4 regions of the Janthinobacterium sp. 13 genome follow, and region 3 is predicted to be linked to each of the others. Evidence: predicted binding sites of a transcription regulator. Region 3 holds the regulator's gene; each other region holds the start of a gene.
The links. Region 3 encodes sigma-54, which starts transcription at its own class of promoters, with help from an activator protein. Its sites were predicted from a motif close to TGGCANGNAANCTGCTTT; they were not measured.
Positions count from the first base shown of each region.

Region 1 (4,993 bases), 2.6 Mb from region 3:
TCAGCGAAAAGTCGCTGGTGCCGCCGCCCACGTCGACGACCAGGATGATGTCGCCCGGCTTGACTTCCTTGCGCCAGCGCCCTTCGCTGGTCTGGATCCAGCTGTACAAGGCCGCCTGCGGCTCTTCCAGCAGGGTCAGCGAAGCGTAGCCGGCCGCCTGCGCCGCTTCCATCGTCAGCTCGCGCGCGGCCGGATCGAACGAGGCGGGTATCGTGACGGTGATTTCCTGCTCGGCGAACGGCGCTTGCGGATGGGCGTTGTCCCAGGCCTGGCGCAAATGCGTCAGGTAGCGCGTGGCGGCCGTGATGGGCGAAATGCGCGCCACTTCCGCTGGCGCGTCGTTCGGCAGGATGGCCGCGCGGCGGTCCACGCCCGGGTGGCACAGCCAGCTTTTCGCGCTCGACACGAGACGGATGGGCGTGGTGGCGCCGCGGCTGCGGGCCATCTCGCCGACGACGAACGGCGCTTGCGCTTCCTCGGTGACCCAGGGCAGGGCCAGGTCGCCCGCCGCCACTTCATCGGCGTGCGGCAGGTAGACGAACGACGGCAGCAGCGACAATTCTTCGACGGTGCCCGGCGCCGACAACTGCGGCACTTTCAGCACGCCGTGGCTCGATTGCTCGCCGTCGCTCTCGACCAGGTTCACATACGACAGGGCGCTGTGGGTGGTGCCCAGGTCGATGCCGATGGCGTAGCGCGGGCTTGGGTTGGCTTGATCGTTCACAGTTCCACCTCGGCTGGCGCCAGGATGGCGGCGTCGTGCTGCTCGCTCAGTTTCGGCAGGCGCACGCTGGACGCGCGCCAGCCGCGGTGGCTGAGGGTGCCCGTGAACGGCGCGGAACCGACCACGTTGCCCGTCAGGCGCACTTGCGCGGAATCAAAACCTTCCTGCAGCACGATGCGGCTGCCTTCGGCTTCCTGGCGCACGGCCTCGATGGTGAAATACTCGCGCATGACCTTGGCGCAGCCTTCATGCACGACGCGGGCGGCCGCGCCGATGTCGGCATCGGCATGGCTGCCCAGGTTTTCCTGGGTAAAGTCGATCAATCGCGCTTCGCGTTGCAGCAGGGCCAGCAATTGCAGGGCCGCATCGGGCGTCGCTTCCTTCAAAATGACGGGCGCGGCGGCCGGCGTCGGCACGGGGGCGGGCGCCGGAGCCGGGGCCACTGGCGCCACCGGGGCGGCTTCGGGCAAGGAAAGCTTTTCCACGCGGGCCGCATAGGCGGCGTCCGACAGGGTGCTGAAGAAGGCGCCGAAAGCCAGCGGGACTCGGCGCCAGAACGATGGGTGGGACGATGAAGTGCTCATAGGGAACTCGTTTCTCTGATCTGTAGGGAGGCGTCGGCGGCGGGGGCCGCTTCGCAAGGTAGTGCCATGTGCGGGGCCAACAGGGCCGGCTGCGTTTGCCCGCATGATACCAGCTACCGGGCCGCCGCCAAAGTCGCCGCCCCCTGGCAGGCAGGCCGAAGCGTGGATTTTCTTTGTTCTTGCGCAAGGAAACGTTCGATTTCGTGCCGCTTCGACTAGAATCGCGCATTATCTTTTTGCATGACCTCGATGCCATGTCTACCGACTTTTCCCTGTATTTAGCCAGCAGCACTTACATCGACAGCGACCATCCGGCCGTGCGCGCCAGGGCGGCCGCGCTGGCGGAGGGCGCGGTGGGCGACGCCGCGATCGCGGCCCGCTGCTTTGCCTTCGTGCGCGACGAGGTCGCCCACAGCTGGGATTACCAGCGCAATCCCGTCACTTGCCGGGCGTCCGACGTCTTGCAGCATGGCACGGGCTACTGCTATGCGAAGAGCCATCTGCTGGCGGCGCTGCTGCGCGCCAACGGCATTCCTGCCGGCCTGTGCTACCAGCGCCTGGCCGTGGGCGAAGTGGGGCCGCCGTTCTGCCTGCATGGCTTGAACGTCGTGTATCTGCAGGAGTTTGGCTGGTACCGCATCGATGCGCGCGGCAACAAGCCCGGCGTCGCTGCCGCCTTCACGCCGCCACGGGAACAGCTGGCCTTTCCCGTGCTGGCGCCGGAGGAACGCGATTTGCCGGAAATCTGGCCGGCGCCGTTGCCGCAGGTGATCGCCTCCCTGACGGGCCATGCGACGGTGCAGGAAGTGGCGGCGCACCTGCCCGATATCGAATTGTTGCCGTTGCAAAAATAATCCAAAGAAAGAAACCATGAAAAAAATCTGTATTGGCCTGATGGGCCTGATGCTGCTGGCCGGTTGCGGCAGCAAGGGCGAGAGCGGCGGGCAGTCGAGCGCCGCGCGTCTCGATGGCAAGGAAAAGGGCAGCGAGTTTCTTGCCTATGAACATAATGTCAGCGTCGATACGCACGAGGCGCAAGTGCGTCCCCTGTATGAAAAAGTGGTCGCCGCCTGCAAGGCCGATACGGAAAACGGCTGCCTGCTGCTCGATTCCAGCGTCGACAGCGGCCGCTACCTGCATGCGCGCATCAGCATGCGCGCCAAGCCGGCCGGCATCAGGAAGCTGGTCGCGCTGGTCGCGGCCGAAGGCGACGTCACCAGCCAGGGCACCAAGGTGGAAGACCTGGGCCGTCCGGTGCTCGACAGCAAGAAACGCCTGGAAATGCTCAAGCAATACCAGGCGCAGCTGCAAGACCTGGAAAAGCGCTCGGGCACCAACGTCGATGCCCTCATCAAGGTGACCAAGGAGCTGGCCACCGTGCAAGTGGAACTGGAGCAGGCGACGGCCGCCAACGCGCTGTTGATGCAGCGCATCGATACGGACTTGCTGAACGTGGCCATCAGCGCCGAAGGCAAGCAATCGTTCTGGCGCCCCGTCAAGCGCGCGCTGGGCAATTTCACGGAAAACCTGTCGGAAGGCGTGGCCAACGCCATCACGGCCATGGCCTACATCCTGCCGTGGCTGATCGCTTTCGTGCTGCTGTTCCCGCTGGGCCGCAAGGGCTGGCGCCGCCTGCGGGGCGCGCCGCGCAAGGATTGATGTCGGGATTGTTGCTTCCTACGCACCGTTTTACGGCAATTTGAAACCTGGCTGCACAGTCCTTGTGCAGCCAGGTTTTTTTTCGTGCGGCGCTGGCCCCGTGCACCATGGCGGACACCTGCTGGCGCTGGCATGCATTCTGCTTTAACAACATCGCAGGCCCAGCTCGACCCCCCACGAACCCATCACAGGAGTCCCCATGTCACGACGCATCATCCTGAAAGCGGCCGCCGCCGGCGCACTGGCCCTGGCCACCTCCACCTATATGCAGGCAGCCTTGGCCGCCGATACGATCAAGGTGGGCATTTTGCACTCCCTGTCGGGCACCATGGCCATTTCCGAAACGTCGCTCAAGGATGTGGCGCTGATGACGATTGCCGAGATCAATGCCAAGGGCGGCGTGCTGGGCAAGAAGCTGGAAGCCGTCGTCGTCGATCCCGCATCGAACTGGCCCTTGTTCGCGGAAAAAGCGCGCCAGCTGGTGGCGCAGGATAAGGTGGCTGTCGTGTTCGGCTGCTGGACGTCCGTGTCGCGCAAGTCGGTGTTGCCCGTGTTCAAGGAACTCAACAGCCTGCTGTTTTACCCGGTGCAATACGAGGGCGAGGAGCTGGAAAAGAATGTGTTCTATACGGGCGCCGCGCCGAACCAGCAGGCGATTCCCGCCGTGGAATACCTGATGAGCAAGGATGGCGGCGGCGCCAAGCGCTTCGTGCTGCTGGGCACGGACTACGTGTATCCGCGCACCACCAACAAGATCCTGCGCGCCTTCCTGAAAAGCAAAGGCGTCAAGGATGGCGACATCAGCGAGGTCTACACGCCATTCGGCCACGCCGACTATCAAACCATCGTCGCCAACATCAAGAAGTTTTCCACGGGCGGCAAGACGGCCGTCATTTCCACCATCAATGGCGATTCCAACGTGCCGTTCTACAAGGAACTGGGCAATGCGGGCTTGAAAGCCACGGACGTGCCCGTCGTCGCGTTTTCCGTGGGCGAGGAAGAGTTGCGCGGCATCGATACCAAGCCGCTGCTCGGTCATCTGGCGGCCTGGAATTATTTCGAATCCGTCAAGAATCCCGTGAATACGGCCTTCATCAAGCAGTGGAAAGCGTATGCGGTGGCGCAAAAGCTGCCGAACGCGGGGTCGGTCGTGACGAACGACCCGATGGAAGCGACCTATGTCGGCATCCACATGTGGGCGCAAGCCGTGGAAAAGGCGAAATCGACGGACACGGACAAGGTGATCGCCGCCATGGCCGGCCAGAGCGTCAAGGCGCCGTCCGGCTTTACCCTGACCATGGATGCCACGAATCACCACTTGCACAAGCCCGTGATGATCGGCGAAATCAAGGCTGATGGGCAATTCAATGTCGTTTGGAAAACCAAGGAAGCAATACGCGCCCAGCCGTGGAGCCCGTTTATCAAGGGCAATGAGGGCAAGCAAAAGCTGTAAAAGCCACGCCGGCGCCATCGGGCCATGCGTCCGGTGGCGCCGACCATCAACGCTTTCCCGGGATATCAATGAGGCTATTCACATCGCTGCTGGTCTTCGCCTGCCTGTGCCTGTCGTCCATGGCGCAGGCTGCCATCCCTCCAGACCTGCTCAAGCCGCTGGCCGGCGATGACCCTGACGCCCGTGTCGCCGCCGTCGCGCAGATCGCCGCCCTTGCCACGCCCGAGGCCGCCCGTGTGCTGCAAGCCTTGCAGGACGACGCGTTGTACGCCACGCCCGACGGCAAGGTGTACATCGTCGACGGCGAGCAGGCGCTTGACCCGGCACTCGGCAAGAACGTGCCGCTGCCCGACGGCATCGATGGCGTGATGGTCAACAACCGCTTGCGCTCGGCCGTGGCGGGCGCCTTGTCGGGGCTGAAACTGCTGGCACCGGAACGGGCCGAACGGCTGGCGGCCGCGCAAGCCTTGCAAAAGGCGGTTGATCCCGCGCAGCTTCCCTTGATCCGCGCGGCGCTGGGGCAGGAAAGCGATGCTGACATCAAACAGATATTGCAGGTGCTGATCGCCAGCG
Region 1 is NZ_PEEQ01000001.1:5,178,227-5,183,219, forward strand. It holds gene CLU94_RS22855 (Hsp70 family protein) at 1-724, opposite strand, end outside; gene CLU94_RS22860 (DUF2760 domain-containing protein) at 721-1,308, opposite strand; gene CLU94_RS22865 (transglutaminase-like domain-containing protein) at 1,563-2,162, shown strand; gene CLU94_RS22870 (DUF4349 domain-containing protein) at 2,179-2,967, shown strand; gene urtA (urea ABC transporter substrate-binding protein) at 3,167-4,420, shown strand; gene urtB (urea ABC transporter permease subunit UrtB) at 4,489-4,993, shown strand, end outside.
Region 1: the regulator sigma-54 is predicted to act here: its motif matches at 3,096-3,113, upstream of urtA (urea ABC transporter substrate-binding protein).

Region 2 (4,993 bases), 210 kb from region 3:
GTGTGACCGCCCGCTGCCGCCACTTCCAGTGCGCGTCGCGCCTGCTGCTGCCCTTGCACGTCGGCAAAGTCGGGATAGGGAAAAGCGTGCGGTGCCAGCACGGGCTGGTGGCGTTGCAGGGCAGTCTGGCTGGCGTGCCTGGCAAAATGCGCACAGACCTCGAGCAGGCTGTGGGCGGGATAGATGCAGGCATCGCTGACGAGAGCCGCCTCGTCCGCGTTCGCCTGCGGCAGGATGAAGGCGCGTGGCGTGCCTGACTGGCTGCGCTGCATGGCAAAGGTCATGGCCAGGGCGCCGCGGATGGGACGCAACTGGCCAGACAGCGACAGTTCGCCCGCGAATTCATAGTGCTGTAATTGGTCGCCCGGCAACTGGCCGGAGGCGGCCAGGATGCCCAGTGCGATGGGCAAGTCGAAGCGGCCCGATTCCTTGGGCAAGTCTGCCGGCGCCAGATTGGCCGTGATGCGCCGCGCCGGCATCTCGAAGCCGCAGTTTTGCAACGCGGCACGCACGCGGTCGCGCGACTCCTTCACTTCCGTATCCGGCAGGCCGACTATCGTAAACGAAGGCAAGCCATTGGCAAGGTGGACTTCGACACTTACCTCGGGCGCCTCCATGCCGGCCAGGGCGCGGCTTTTCAGGACGGCCAGGCTCATCAGACTCCCCTGTAGCGCGGACGCGGGCAGGATCAGTCTAGCGCTTGAAAAGGTGTGAGGCTTGAGGTATGCCAGCAAGGTCGCCGATTACGGCGCCCTGCGTGCAGCAGCGGTTCAGGCTTTTGGATCGTTCAGGCGCGTTTCCAGTTCGATCAGACGCAATTCCAGTGCATCCAGTTTGGCACGGGTCTTGGCCAGCACTTGCGCCTGGATATCGAATTCCTCGCGCGTGACGAGATCGAGGCGGGCGAAGCCCTGGGTCATCATCGATTTCACATTTTTCTCTATATCCTTGGCCGGCGAGTTTTCGATGGCTTGATGGATCTTGCCCTGCAAGTCGTTAAAGAAGGTATTCATGTCCATGGTCAGTCCTTTTATGGTGCGGCCTGTGCATCGCACCATTGCGGTGCACAGCAGCGTTAATCTGGTGCGAAACTGGGCGCTTCATTGTGCTTCAGCAGTCCGTTGCCGCATTCCTGGCCGTGTGCAGGGTATGTATGGACGGAAATGCACCTGTCAAGGTGGCAATAGAGCTGGCACGTATTCTGCTAAAGAAGGTATGAACGCTTTGTGATCTCCAGCCAAGATTTTAAACCTCAACCGCTTTAAAAGTTCAATAAAAGGGAATCGCCATGAAGAATCTGTCCAAGAACATGACTTTAGCTGCAGCGTTGACGCTGGCCATGACCGCCTTGTGCGGTAGCGCCATGGCCCAGGATGCAGTGGCGGCGCCTGCTGTGGCCGAAGCGGTACCTGATAACGTGGTGAGCTACAACGTGGCGCTGACCAGCGATTACCGTTACCGCGGCATCTCGCAAAGCCGCTTGAACCCGGCCATCAGCGGCGGTGCCGACTATACCCATAACCCGACGGGCCTGTATGTGGGCACCTGGCTGTCGAGCATCAAATGGATCAAGGACGGCGGCGGCGATACCAATCTGGAATGGGATATCTACGGCGGCAAGCGGGGCGAGATCAGCAAGGATTTTACCTATGACGTGGGCGGCCTGTACTACTTCTACCCATCGAATGGACTGAGCACCAATGCCAACACCTTCGAGCTGTACGGCCAGCTGGGTTATGGCCCCGCGTACATCAAGTACTCGCATTCGACCACCAATCTGTTCGGCGTGGCCGACAGCAAGAACAGCGGCTACCTCGACGTGGGCGCCAACGTCGAGGTGCACGACGGTTACATCTTGAATCTGCACGCCGGGCGCCAGAAGGTCGAGCACAACGATTCCCTCAGCTACAGCGATTACAAGATCGGCGTGACCAAGGACTTCGGCATGGCGACCGTTGCCCTGGCGGTCGTCAAGGCCAATATCGTATCGTTGGCACCGAATGGCAAGAATCTGGCGAAATCCGGTCTCGTGCTGACCGTATCGAAAACCTTTTAAGCGAGACAGTCATGAAAATGATTACTGCAATCATTAAACCGTTCAAACTGGACGAAGTACGCGAAGCTTTGTCGGCTATCAATGTGCAAGGCATTACCGTCACGGAAGTCAAGGGTTTCGGCCGCCAGAAAGGTCACACGGAACTCTACCGTGGCGCCGAGTATGTCGTTGATTTCTTGCCAAAAACCAAGATTGAAGCGGCCGTCGATGACGCCATTGTCGACCAGGCCATCGAAGCGATCGAAGGCGCCGCGCGTACCGGTAAAATCGGTGATGGCAAGATTTTCGTCTACAACCTGGAACAGGTCATCCGCATCCGTACCGGTGAAACCGGCAACGAAGCGCTCTAAGGGGAATATTGATGCATAAAAATATAACAAAATTGCTAGCCGGGATAGCCTGTCTGTGTGCGTTTGGTGTCGCCACGCCGAGCTTTGCCGATGCGCCCGCCAAGACGGAGGCGGCCACGACCGCGGCCGTTGCCGCCCCGGCCGTGACGCCCGTGCCTGATGCAGCCGCACCGGCCCCGGCCGCTGCCGCGCCAGCCGCCGCGCCCGTTGCCAACAAGGGCGACACCAGTTTCATGATGATCAGCACCTTGCTGGTGATCTTGATGACGATCCCCGGCCTGGCCCTGTTCTACGGCGGCCTGGTGCGCTCCAAAAACATGCTGTCGGTGCTGATGCAGGTGTTCATGGTGTTCGCGCTGGTCATCGTCCTGTGGTGCATCTACGGCTACTCGATCGCCTTCACGGAAAAAACCGCCTTCTTCGGTGGCTTCGACCGCCTGTTCCTGAACGGCATCTGGGATCCGGCCAAGGGCACGTTCGCCGCCGCCGCCACCTTCAGCAAGGGCGTCGTCATTCCCGAGTTCGTCTTCGTCGCTTTCCAGGGCACGTTTGCCGCCATCACCTGCGCGTTGATCGTCGGCGCCTTTGCCGAGCGCGCCAAGTTTGCCGCCGTGCTGGCCTTCGTCGTGCTGTGGTTCACGTTCGCCTACCTGCCAGCGGCCCACATGGTGTGGTTCTGGACCGGTCCTGACCTGATCACCAACGCCGCCACCTCGGCCAGCGAAGCCCTGAAGGCGGGTTGGATCTGGCAAAAAGGCGCGCTGGACTTCGCCGGCGGCACCGTGGTGCACATCAACGCCGCCGTCGCCGGCCTGGTGGGGGCCATCATGATCGGCAAGCGCGTCGGTTACGGCCGCGAATCGATGGCGCCGCACTCGCTGACGATGACCATGATAGGCGCTTCGCTGCTGTGGGTGGGCTGGTTCGGTTTCAATGCCGGTTCCTCGCTGGAAGCGGGCGACGTGGCGGCTTTGGCCTTCGTCAATACCTTGCTGGCAACGGCCGCCGCCACCCTGTCGTGGGTGTTTGGCGAATGGATTTCCAAGGGCAAGCCTTCCATGCTCGGTGGCGCGTCCGGCGCCGTGGCAGGCCTGGTGGCGATCACCCCGGCGGCCGGCTTTGTCGGCCCGATGGGCGGCCTCGTCATCGGCTTGCTGGCCGGTGTCGTCTGCCTGTGGGGCGTGAATGGCCTGAAACGCCTGATCGGCGCCGACGATTCGCTCGACGTATTCGGCGTGCATGGCGTGGGCGGTATCCTGGGCGCCTTGCTGACGGGCGTGTTTGCTGCACCGCAACTGGGCGGCCAGGGCATCTTCGACTATGTCACCAACAAGATGTCGGCGGATCCGTACTCGATCGGCCACCAGGTGTGGGTGCAGGCGCAAGCGGTCGGCACCACCATCCTCTGGTCGGCCCTGGTTTCCCTCGTTGCCTATAAACTGGTCGACATCGTCATCGGCTTGCGCGTACCGGAAGACGAAGAGCGCGAAGGCCTCGATATCACCAGCCACGGCGAGCAAGCGTATCATGGCTAAATAGCAATTATCTGGCATGCCAGCGCCCCGGCGCGGCATGTCCTGCTGGAAAAGGCGCCTCATTGAGGCGCCTTTTTTTCGTTATGGGAATGGAAAAGGTCTTTAAAACAAGGCTTTTGCCCCGATTTGGGGTACTTACACGGTAATATAGTCGGCAGTTCTGTGTGCTTTTTTGAATACTGCACATAATTTAAGGATGTAACTATGGTTCCCCATCTCGTCACGGCCCTGACCGGACCGCTGCTCGACCTCGAAAAAAAGATTCTGGCCGCGACGCCGGCCATTGAGCGCTGGTTTCGCATGGAGTGGCAAGAGCACACGCCGCCCTTCTATTGCTCGGTAGACTTGCGTAATGCGGGCTACAAGCTGGCGCCCGTCGATACCAATCTGTTCCCTGGCGGTTTCCACAACCTGGCGACGGAAATGCTGCCCTTGTCCGTGCAGGCGGCCATGGCCGCCATCGACAAGTATTGCCCGGATGCCCGCAACCTGCTGATCGTGCCGGAATTGCACAACACCACGCCGCAATACCTGCAGAACGTGGCGCGCCTGATGCAGATCTTCCGCCAGACGGGGCTGCACGTGCGCTTCGGTTCCTGGTCGCCCGACATCACCCAGCCGACACCGTTGGCGTTGCCAGATGGCAACATGCTCGTCATCGAGCCCCTCGTGCGCCTGAACAATGGCCGCCGCCTGGGCTTGAAGGATTTCGACCCGTGCACGATTCTGCTGAATAACGACTTGTCGGACGGCATTCCCGATATCTTGCAAAATATTCATGAGCAAAGCCTGCTGCCGCCCTTGCACGCGGGCTGGGCCTTGCGCCGCAAGAGCAACCACTACACGGCCTACGATGAAGTGGTGAAGAAATTCGGCAAGATGATCGATGTCGACCCGTGGATGCTCAACCCCTTCCACGCCAAGTGCAGCGACGTCAATTTCCAGGAAGGCGAGGGCGAAGATGCGCTGGCCGCCAGCGTCGACGTGCTGCTGGCCAAGATCCGCAAGAAATACAAGGAATACGGCATCAAGGAAAAGCCCTTCGTCATCGT
Region 2 is NZ_PEEQ01000001.1:2,345,487-2,350,479, reverse strand. It holds gene CLU94_RS10310 (YifB family Mg chelatase-like AAA ATPase) at 1-656, opposite strand, end outside; gene CLU94_RS10305 (accessory factor UbiK family protein) at 771-1,019, opposite strand; gene CLU94_RS10300 (TorF family putative porin) at 1,289-2,056, shown strand; gene CLU94_RS10295 (P-II family nitrogen regulator) at 2,068-2,406, shown strand; gene CLU94_RS10290 (ammonium transporter) at 2,418-3,941, shown strand; gene gshA (glutamate--cysteine ligase) at 4,146-4,993, shown strand, end outside.
Region 2: the regulator sigma-54 is predicted to act here: its motif matches at 1,191-1,208, upstream of CLU94_RS10300 (TorF family putative porin).

Region 3 (4,993 bases):
GATATCCTGACGGGCGCCTCGCGCATCAATGGCGTCGGCATGAAGGCGAATAACGCCACCGGCGTGGTGGAAGTGCAGAATGCGCTGCGCATGGTACTCCCGCCGAAACCGCGCCCGGCCGCGGCGGCAAAATGACAGAATGAAACAAGGAAACCATACTATGAAGAACATCTTGCTGTTGACCGTATTTTCGCTGGCCATCATGGGCGTGGCGCATGCCGAGAAGGCCGATTCCGAGAAGGAAGCCGTCATCACGGCACGCAGCGGCCACGTCGATGACGTCAAGCAGGTGCGCACCCTGACGGGCGACGTCGTGCTGGTCAAGGGGACCCTGACCATGAAGGCGGGCCGGGCTCTGATCACGGAAGACCCGCAAGGCTACCAGTTCATCACCTTCTGGGCCGATCCCGGCAAGCTTGCGACCTTCCGCCAGAAGCGCGATGGCGCGGGCGACCTGTGGGTCGAAGGCGAGGCGGAGCGCGTGGAATACGACAACAAGACGGAAGTGGTGAAGCTGTTTTCCAGAGCCAAGCTGACGCGCCTGGAAGGCGCGAAAGTCACCGATGTGGCCAATGGCGCTTTCATCTCGTATGACAGCCGCAAGGAAGAATTTGCGATGGAAAATTCCAACAGCGGCACCAGCACCGCCGATGGCGGCAGCGTGCGCATGGTGATCCAGCCGAAGACCAAGGCGCCGGCAGCGGAGAAAGCGCCGGCCACGCCCGCGCCAGGAAAGAAATAATGGAAAATACACGTTGCGGCAGCACCCTGATCGTTCGCGGGCTGCAAAAAACCTATGGCAAGCGGCAAGTCGTGCATGATGTTTCGCTACAAGTCGAATGCGGCGAAGTGGTGGGCTTGCTGGGCCCGAACGGCGCCGGCAAGACTACCTCGTTCTACATGATTGTCGGCCTGGTGCCGTCCGATGGCGGCAGCATCGATATCAGCGGCGTGGATATCTCCAGCCTGCCGATCCACCGCCGCGCGCAGATGGGCCTGTCCTACCTGCCGCAGGAAGCGTCCGTCTTCCGCAAGCTGACGGTGGAAGACAATATCCGCGCCGTGCTGGAAATCCAGACCGTCGAAGGCCGTCCGCTGACGAAGGCCGAGATCGAGGAGCGGCTGGATAAATTGCTGGCCGACTTGCAGATTGAAAAGCTGCGCGAGAACCAGGCGCTGTCCCTGTCCGGTGGCGAACGCCGCCGCGTGGAAATCGCCCGCGCGCTGGCCACCGATCCCCGTTTCGTGCTGCTCGACGAGCCGTTCGCCGGCGTCGATCCGATCGCCGTGATCGAGATCCAGCGCATTGTGCGTTTCTTGAAGGAGCGCAATATCGGCGTGCTGATTACCGATCATAATGTGCGCGAGACGCTGGGTATTTGCGACCGCGCCTACATCATCAACCAGGGCTCGGTGCTGGCGTCGGGACGCCCCGACGACATCATTGCGAACGAGTCGGTACGCCGGGTCTATCTGGGCGAACACTTCCGCATGTAAGCCAATGAAACAATCATTGCAGCTGCGCACTTCGCAGCACCTGGCACTGACGCCGCAGTTGCAGCAATCGATACGCCTGTTGCAATTGTCTACTCTGGAATTGCACCAGGAACTCGAGCAATTGCTGACGGACAATCCCTTGCTCGAACGCCTCGACGATCCGCTCGACCGCTCGCTGCGCCTGCTGTCCGACGGGGCCTTGAGTTCCACGGCCGCGCCGGCCGAAGCGCCGCCCCAGCCGCCAGGCCAGGAGGCGCCCGCGGCGCCGGCCGAAGCGGAGGCGTTTGACGGCGAGGGGGGCGACAGCCCGGTCGCCGCGGATGGCGGCGACAGCGACTGGAGTGAGGCGAGCCGGGGCAAGGCGCCCGACGACGAAGATTCGCGTCCGCAATTGGAGGCCCATCACTGCACTCTGCGCGAACACCTGATGGAGCAGATGCGCGTGACGGTGCTCGAATTGCGCGACCGCGCGCTGGTCGAGCTGATCATCGACGCGCTCGACGACAATGGCTACCTGGAAGAGTCGCTCGACGACATCCTGGCGCGCCTGCCGGAAGAGCTGGAAATCGACGCCGACGAGATGCGCACGGCCTTGTCGCTGCTGCAAAGTTTCGATCCGCCGGGCGTGGGCGCGCGCAACGCGTCCGAATGCCTGGCCCTGCAAATCAAGCGCTTGCCGCACATCGCCATGGTGACGCGGCGCATGGCCCTCGTCATCGTGGAAAAGCACCTGGCCTGGTTTGCCCAGCGCGATTTCAACAAGCTGAAAAAAGCCCTCGATTGCGACGATGAAGACTTGCGCGAAGCGCAGACGGTGATTCGCCAGTGCAATCCGCATCCGGGCGCCGTGTTCGCCTCGGACGTGTCCGATTACGTGGTGCCCGACGTCGTCGTCAAGCGCGCGCGCAATGGCTGGCAAGTCACCCTGAACAACGACGTCATGCCGCGCCTGCGCGTCAACGCCATGTACGCCAACTTGCTCAAGCAGGGCAAGGGGGAGGGCGCCATGGGCGCACAGTTGCAGGAGGCCAAGTGGCTGATCAAGAACATGCGCCAGCGCTTCGACACGATCCTGCGCGTGGCGCAGGCGATAGTAGAAAGACAAAAGAACTTTTTCTCGCATGGGGCCGTTGCCATGCGCCCCCTTGTGCTCCGTGAAATAGCTGATACACTGGGTTTACACGAGAGTACTATCTCGCGGGTAACAACTCAAAAGTACATGCTGACCCCGCACGGCATGTTCGAGTTGAAATATTTCTTTGGTAGCCACGTCGCCACCGAAGCGGGGGGCGAAGCGTCATCGACGGCGATACGGGCATTGATCGTGCAACTGACAGGAGCAGAAGACCCTAAAAATCCTTTATCCGACAGTAAGATTGCGGACATGCTGGGGGAACAAGGCATGGTGATTGCGCGACGTACTGTTGCCAAATACCGGGAAGCATTAAAAATTCCGCCAGTGAGCCTGCGTAAGTGTTTGTAAGTTTTTTTCGGTTCCTCTGCGGGCCGGATAGGATGGACCGCACGAACCCGATCATCTTTAGGAGTGTGTATGAATCTCACCATCAGCGGACATCATCTCGAAGTGACACCAGCCATCCGTGAATACGTACAAACGAAGCTGGAGCGCGTGAAACGTCATTTCGATCAAGTCATCGATATCGCCGTGATTCTGACCGTGGATAACCTCAAAGAGAAAGAAAAACGTCAAAAGGCTGAAGTCAACCTGCGTTTGAGCGGCAAGACTGTCTATGTGGAAAGCTTGGCGCACGACCTGTACGCCGCGATCGATACCCTGATCGACAAGCTCGATAGGCAAGTGATGAAATACAAAACCAAAGTGCAAGGGCACGGTAAAGAGGCGATCAAGCATCTGCCAGACAACTCCGAGGAAGAAGCCGTCGTCGCCGTCTAAGGCCACCCGCTTCCAGCAGTTGTGATCAACTAAGGGCGCACATTGCGCCCTTTTTTGCGCCCAGCGGAACGCAATGTTCCCCGCGCAGGCATTAGAATATTCGCACTTTCACTTCTTTCCTGCCTGCCATGAGCGACTTCGTCCAGACTTCCATCCGCAACCGCACCGGGCACATCGTGCTCGACCGTCCGAAAGCCTTGAATTCCCTGTCGCTGGAGATGGTGCGCGCCCTGAGCTCGGCCCTGCTGGCCTGGCGCGACGATCCGCAGGTGGACGCCGTCGTGATCCGCTCCAGCAGCGACAAAGCCCTGTGCGCCGGTGGCGACATCCGTTTCTTTTACGATGCGGGCCTGGCCACGCCGCAAGGCGGCAGCGCCCTGCTGGAAGATTTCTTTACGGAAGAATATGCTTTAAATCATTTAATTCATTTCTACCCGAAACCGTATATCGCCGTGATGGATGGCGTGGTGATGGGCGGCGGCATGGGCGTGGCGCAAGCCGGGCCAGGCAACCGCTTGCGCATCGTGACGGGCCGCACGCGCATGGCCATGCCGGAAGTCAATATTGGCCTGTTTCCGGACGTGGGCGGCAGTTATTTCCTGTCCCGCCTGGCCGGCCAGCTGGGCCTGTACCTGGGCTTGACGGGCTTGACGATCAACGCGGCCGACGCCCTGTACACGGGCCTGGCCGATGTCTACCTGCCCGAAGCGCAGATGGGGGCGCTGCTGGACCTGTTTGAATCGACGCCGGGCGAGGCCTTGCCGGTGGCCATCAAGGCGCTGGCGGCGCCATTCCAGGCCGAGGCAGGCGTTTCTCCCCTGGCCACGGCGCGCGCGGCGCTGGACCGCCATTTCAGCGCCGGTTCGGTGGCGGCCATCATGGCCTCGCTGGCGCAGGACGACAGTGCGTTCGCCGCCAAGGCGCTGGCGGCCATGCGCCTGCGTTCGCCCTTGATGATGTCGGTGACCCTGGAATTGCTGCAGCGGGGCGCCCACCTGGGCGTGGCCGATTGCCTGCGCCTGGAGCGCACGGTGGTACGCCATAATTTCGAACATGGCGAAGTGCTCGAGGGCGTGCGCGCCCTGGTGGTCGACAAGGACAATGCCCCTCGCTGGAACCCCGCCAGCCTGGACGAAGTCGACGCGGCCATGGTGGCGCGCTTCTTTACGCCCGTCTGGCCGGCTGCGGCGCATCCGCTGCGCCACCTCGATTAATTAGCTGCGCTCGCGGTGGCGCAGAACCACGCGCTCGTTGGGGCCGAAGTATTGCGCCAGCCGCTCCGCCATGTACACGGAGCGGTGCTGGCCGCCCGTGCAACCGAGGGCTACCGTCAGGTAGCTGCGGTTGTCGGACTTGAATGACGGCAACCATTTCTCGATGAAGGCACGGATGTCGGCCAGCAGTTCCAGCGCGCTGGGCTGCGCGTCGAGGAAGGCGATCACGGGCGCGTCGCGTCCGTCGAGGGGGCGCAAGGCCAGGTCGTAATAGGGGTTCGGCAAGGCCCGCACGTCGAAGACGAAATCGGCGTCCAGCGGCACGCCCAGCTTGAAGGCGAACGATTCGAAGAACAGGGTCAGCGGC
Region 3 is NZ_PEEQ01000001.1:2,551,471-2,556,463, reverse strand. It holds gene lptC (LPS export ABC transporter periplasmic protein LptC) at 1-135, shown strand, start outside; gene lptA (lipopolysaccharide transport periplasmic protein LptA) at 161-742, shown strand; gene lptB (LPS export ABC transporter ATP-binding protein) at 742-1,497, shown strand; gene CLU94_RS11230 (RNA polymerase factor sigma-54) at 1,502-2,980, shown strand; gene hpf (ribosome hibernation-promoting factor, HPF/YfiA family) at 3,050-3,412, shown strand; gene CLU94_RS11220 (enoyl-CoA hydratase/isomerase family protein) at 3,541-4,626, shown strand; gene rapZ (RNase adapter RapZ) at 4,627-4,993, opposite strand, start outside.

Region 4 (4,993 bases), 480 kb from region 3:
GCCAAATGCCTGGTCATACACGGCATGCAGGCTGGTGAGCGCCACTTTGGTCGTGAAGCCATATGGCAGGTTCGAATCCAGCGACACTTCCATGCCCTGGCGCAAGGTTTTACCCCCATTGCGATAGCTGGTGCGCCCGCCGCTGGACTTGTCGACCACCAGTTCGTCGTTGGTCTTGATCTGGAACAAGGCCGCATTCACGTGCGTGTTGTTGGCGATCCTGGCCTTGACACCGGCTTCCAGGTTGGTGCTGGTGGCGGGCTTCAAGTTGAAATTGAAGCCGCCGCCTGTGCCCGAGTAAAACAGTTCATTCAGGGTGGGCGCTTCGAAACCGCGCGCGGCGCTGGCGTAGACGTTGACGTTCGGCGTCAGTTTATACAGCAGGCCCAGCACGGGCGTCGTGTGGCTGAATTCCAGGCTGCCGCTATCGTTGCCGTTGCTGAGGAAATGGTCGTCGACAGCCACTTTCATCTTGCTGTAGCGCATACCTGCGCTGAGCAGCCACGGGCCGCCTTGCCATTCCGCCTGGATATACGGATCGAGGCTGGAGACGACATCCTGCTCGTCGCGGCGCAGCTTGCCTTTTACGCCAAAGCTATTGCCAATGAAATTTTCATAGCCGGTACGGTCGTCGCTGGAGCGGCCATAGTCGATGCCGATAGTCGTGCTCAGCTTGCCTCCGGCCAGCTGGTTCACGTGCAGCCAGTTGGTGTCGATGCCATAGAACTGGCGCTGGAAATCGACCACGCCGCCCGAATGGCTGGGCGGCGCCTGGAATCCCTTGGTAAACGCCTGGTACTGGATCACGTCGCGGTTGCCGCCATACACCATCACGTGCAGGCGGTCATCGCCGAACGACTGTTCATAAGTGGCGCCGATCTGCTGGTGGTCGATGCTCTTGCGGGTGTTGTAGCGGTCGGCCAGGGTGCGTTTCGGGTTTTGCGTGTCCGTCGTGTCGATTTCGCCGGCGCGCGGGTTGGCGGCAAACGTGGGCCAAGTGGCGCCCAGCGGATCTTGCGTGTTGCCTTGGTGCAAGCTGTTGGCGACGATGGTCAGCTTGCTGTCCGCGGTGGGCTTGACGGTGATCTTGCCGAACGCTTGTTCGCGCGTGGCGGCGCTGTGGTCGCGGAAGCCGTCCGTGCGGAAGCGCGAGCCGTCGAGCACGTAGCCGATGCCGCCTGCCTGGCCTTGCGCCGTCAAGTCCACCTTGCTGGTGCCGTAGCTGCCGCCCGTCACATTCAGTTCGACGGAAGGGGGATTTTGTCCATCCTTGGAAAACAGCTGGATCACGCCGCCCGAATGGTTGCCGTAGATGGCAGAAAACGGTCCGCGCAGCACTTCGATGCGCTCGGCCGTATCGAGGTTGAAGGTGGCGGCCTGGCCCTGGCCGTCGGGCATGCTGGCGGGAATGCCATCGCTGATCAGCTTGACGCCGCGCACGCCGAAGGCCGAGCGGGCGCCGAAGCCGCGCGACGAGATTTGCAAGTCTTGTGCGTAGTTCTGGCGGTTTTGCACGACCAGGCCCGGCACGGCGGCCAGCGCTTCCGACGCGTTGACGCGGATTTGGCCATCCTGGATGCGCGCGCTGTCGACCACGTCGATGGACGCCGGCACTTCCTGGCTGGGGTGGGCGATGCGGCTGCCGCTGACGACCACCGTATCCATGAATTGTCCGTTGGCCGGGGCAGCTGCCTCGGCGGCAAAGACGTGGGGGGCGAGGGTGGCGCTGCCGGCGACAAACAGGCTGGCGATGGTGTTCAGGCGGAAACGATGCTGCATGCGGATTCTCCAATGTGAATAAAAGCCTGCTTGATCGCGTGCGCGGTACAGGTCTGCGTAGGTGTATCAAGCAATATGCCTGCCATGTCTCCATTGGTGGGCTGAAATTATACGCGTGTCAGTGGCACGGCGTTTGCATACGGTAATTGTCAGAGGCGCCGATGCGGCGCGCTTTTCCCTCGTTTTGCCATTGAAAAGGTGATTATGCCCAACTTCTTCTCGCGCTTGCGCCAGGTGTGCTGGCTGCTGCCGGCGCTCGCCAGCACCGCTGTCCAGGCCGCTCCTTTTGCCTACGTTCCCAATGAAAAGTCGGGCACCTTGAGCGTGATCGACACGGCGACCGACCAGGTGGTGCGCCAGATCGCCGCAGGCAAGCGTCCGCGTGGCATCGCCGCCGACCCCGCCGGGCGGCAATTGTTTGTCACGGATGCCGCCAGCAGCGCCTTGCTGCTGATCGACAATGCTGGCGGCGCGCCCGTGCGCACGGTGGCGCTGGGCAAGTCGCCCGAAGGCGTCAGTGCCTCGCAAGACGGTAGTCACGTGGCCGTTGCCGTCGAGGAAAACAATAGCGTGGCCTTGCTCGATGGCCAGACAGGTACCTTGCTCGCCGATATCAAGGTGCAGGGACGCAATCCGGAACACGCCGTCTTCAGCCCGGATGGGCGCTGGCTGCTGGTCAGCGCGGAAGAGGCGGAGCAAGTCGATGTCATTGATGTGGCGCAACGCCGCCAGGTCGCTTCCATCGCCGTGGGATTGCGGCCGCGCGGCATCGGTTTCAGTCCGGACTCGGGCCGCGCCTACGTGGCGTGCGAACTGGTCAATGCCGTCTACGTGATCGACATGGCCGCGCGCAAGGCGATTGCCACCATTCCAGCGGGCAAGAATGCGAATGGCATCGCCGTCCATCCCGGCGGCAAACAGGTGTATGTCTCGAACGGCATCGACGGAACGGTGATGGTGATCGACACGGCCAGCAATCAGGTCACGGCCACGATTGGCGTCGGCAAGCGCCCGTGGAACATGGCCATCACGCCGGACGGCGCCAAGCTGTACGTGGCCAATGGCCGCTCGAACAGCGTGTCCGTCATCGACACGGCCAGCGCGCGCAAGGTGGCCGATATTGCCGTGGGTGAATTGCCATGGGGCGTGGTGATTCGTTGATTCCTTCATGGCACAGGCGCAGGTGTTCCAGTCTGGTACACCTGTTCCATTGTGCAGCGGCGGCGTGGCGGCAAAGCAGGGCTGGCCCGGATTGGAACAGGATGCCGCCACCTTGTTCAAAACGCAAACAGAGCCACGCCCCCACCCAAGTCCGGGGCATGCGCTGAAAAGCGGGCCGGGATTGACGCCACGCCCTTGTAACGGGGGCAAAACCGGCTAAGTTTGTAGTGGGACGGCGAGCTGGCACGGCATTTGCGGAAGACTCCGTGTACTCACCCCATCTGTACCAGGACGTTTGATTTTAATTAAGTATTTCCATTCTAATTAACCCGATAGAGGACGACATGAATCTCGCAGACATCAGCAAACTGGGCGTAGCCAATCCCTTCAAACAACGCTATGACAATTACATCGGCGGCAAATTCGTTGCACCAGTAAAAGGTGAATACTTTCCTAACATCACCCCGATCACGGGCTTGCCGTTTTGCGAAATCGCCCGTTCCACGACGGAAGACGTCGAGCTGGCGCTGGACGCCGCGCACGCCGCCAAGGAGGCATGGGGCAAGACTTCGCCTGCCGAGCGCGCCAATATCCTGAACCGCATCGCCGACCGCATCGAACAGAACCTGAGCCTGATCGCCACGGCGGAAACCATCGACAACGGCAAGCCGATCCGCGAAACGATGAATGCCGACATTCCGCTGGCCATCGACCATTTCCGTTACTTCGCCGGCTGCATCCGCGCCCAGGAAGGTTCCGTCGCACAAATCGATGCGGAAACCTATGCCTATCACTACCATGAGCCGCTGGGCGTCGTGGGCCAGATCATCCCGTGGAATTTCCCTATCCTGATGGCCGTGTGGAAACTGGCGCCAGCCCTGGCCGCCGGCAATTGCGTCGTCTTGAAACCGGCCGAGCAGACTCCGGCTTCCATCATGGTGTTGATCGAGCTGATCGGCGACTTGCTGCCGCCTGGCGTGCTGAACATCATCAATGGTTTCGGCCTGGAAGCGGGCAAGCCGCTGGCGTCGAGCAAGCGCATCGCCAAGATCGCCTTTACGGGTGAAACGGGCACGGGCCGTCTGATCATGGGCTATGCGGCGCAAAACCTGATTCCCGTCACCCTGGAACTGGGCGGCAAGTCGCCGAACATCTTCTTTGAAGACGTGATGGATGCCGACGATGATTATTTCGACAAGTGCCTGGAAGGTTTTGCGATGTTTGCGCTGAATCAAGGCGAAGTGTGCACCTGCCCATCGCGCGTGCTGATCCAGGAATCGATCTACGAGAAATTCATCGAACGGGCCTTGAAACGCGTGGCTGCCATCAAGCAGGGCAATCCGCTCGACTCTGCCACCATGATCGGCGCCCAGGCGTCGCAGGAGCAGCTGGAGAAAATCCTGTCCTACCTCGACATCGGCCGCCAGGAAGGCGCGGAAGTGCTGGCCGGTGGCGAGCGCAACACGCAGGCGGGCGACCTGGAAGGCGGCTATTACGTGCGTCCGACCGTGTTCAAGGGCAATAACAAGATGCGCATCTTCCAGGAAGAGATCTTCGGACCCGTCGTGTCCGTGACCACCTTCAAGGATGAGGCCGACGCGCTGGCGATTGCCAACGATACCTTGTACGGCCTGGGCGCCGGCCTGTGGACGCGCGACGGTTCGCGCGCCTTCCGCATGGGACGCGCCATCCAGGCGGGCCGCGTGTGGACCAATTGCTACCACCTGTATCCGGCCCACGCCGCGTTCGGCGGCTACAAGCAATCGGGTATCGGCCGCGAAAACCACAAGATGATGCTCGACCATTACCAGCAAACGAAGAACTTGCTGGTGAGCTATAGCCCGAAAGCGCTGGGCTTCTTCTAAACCGGCAACAGGCGCCGCGCCTGCAGTCCAGGCGCGGCGCGCAGAAAGGGATGCCATGAGTGCAGCAATTGCCCGGGTGGTCGCCACCGATGCGGCGCTGGAAATGATGGACAAGTTGCGCCAGCGTCACGGCCCGCTGATGTTTTTCCAGTCGGGCGGCTGCTGCGACGGCAGTGCGCCCATGTGCT
Region 4 is NZ_PEEQ01000001.1:2,068,272-2,073,264, reverse strand. It holds gene CLU94_RS09000 (TonB-dependent receptor family protein) at 1-1,779, opposite strand, end outside; gene CLU94_RS08995 (beta-propeller fold lactonase family protein) at 1,984-2,940, shown strand; gene adh (aldehyde dehydrogenase) at 3,285-4,805, shown strand; gene CLU94_RS08985 (DUF779 domain-containing protein) at 4,861-4,993, shown strand, end outside.
Region 4: the regulator sigma-54 is predicted to act here: its motif matches at 1,902-1,919, upstream of CLU94_RS08995 (beta-propeller fold lactonase family protein).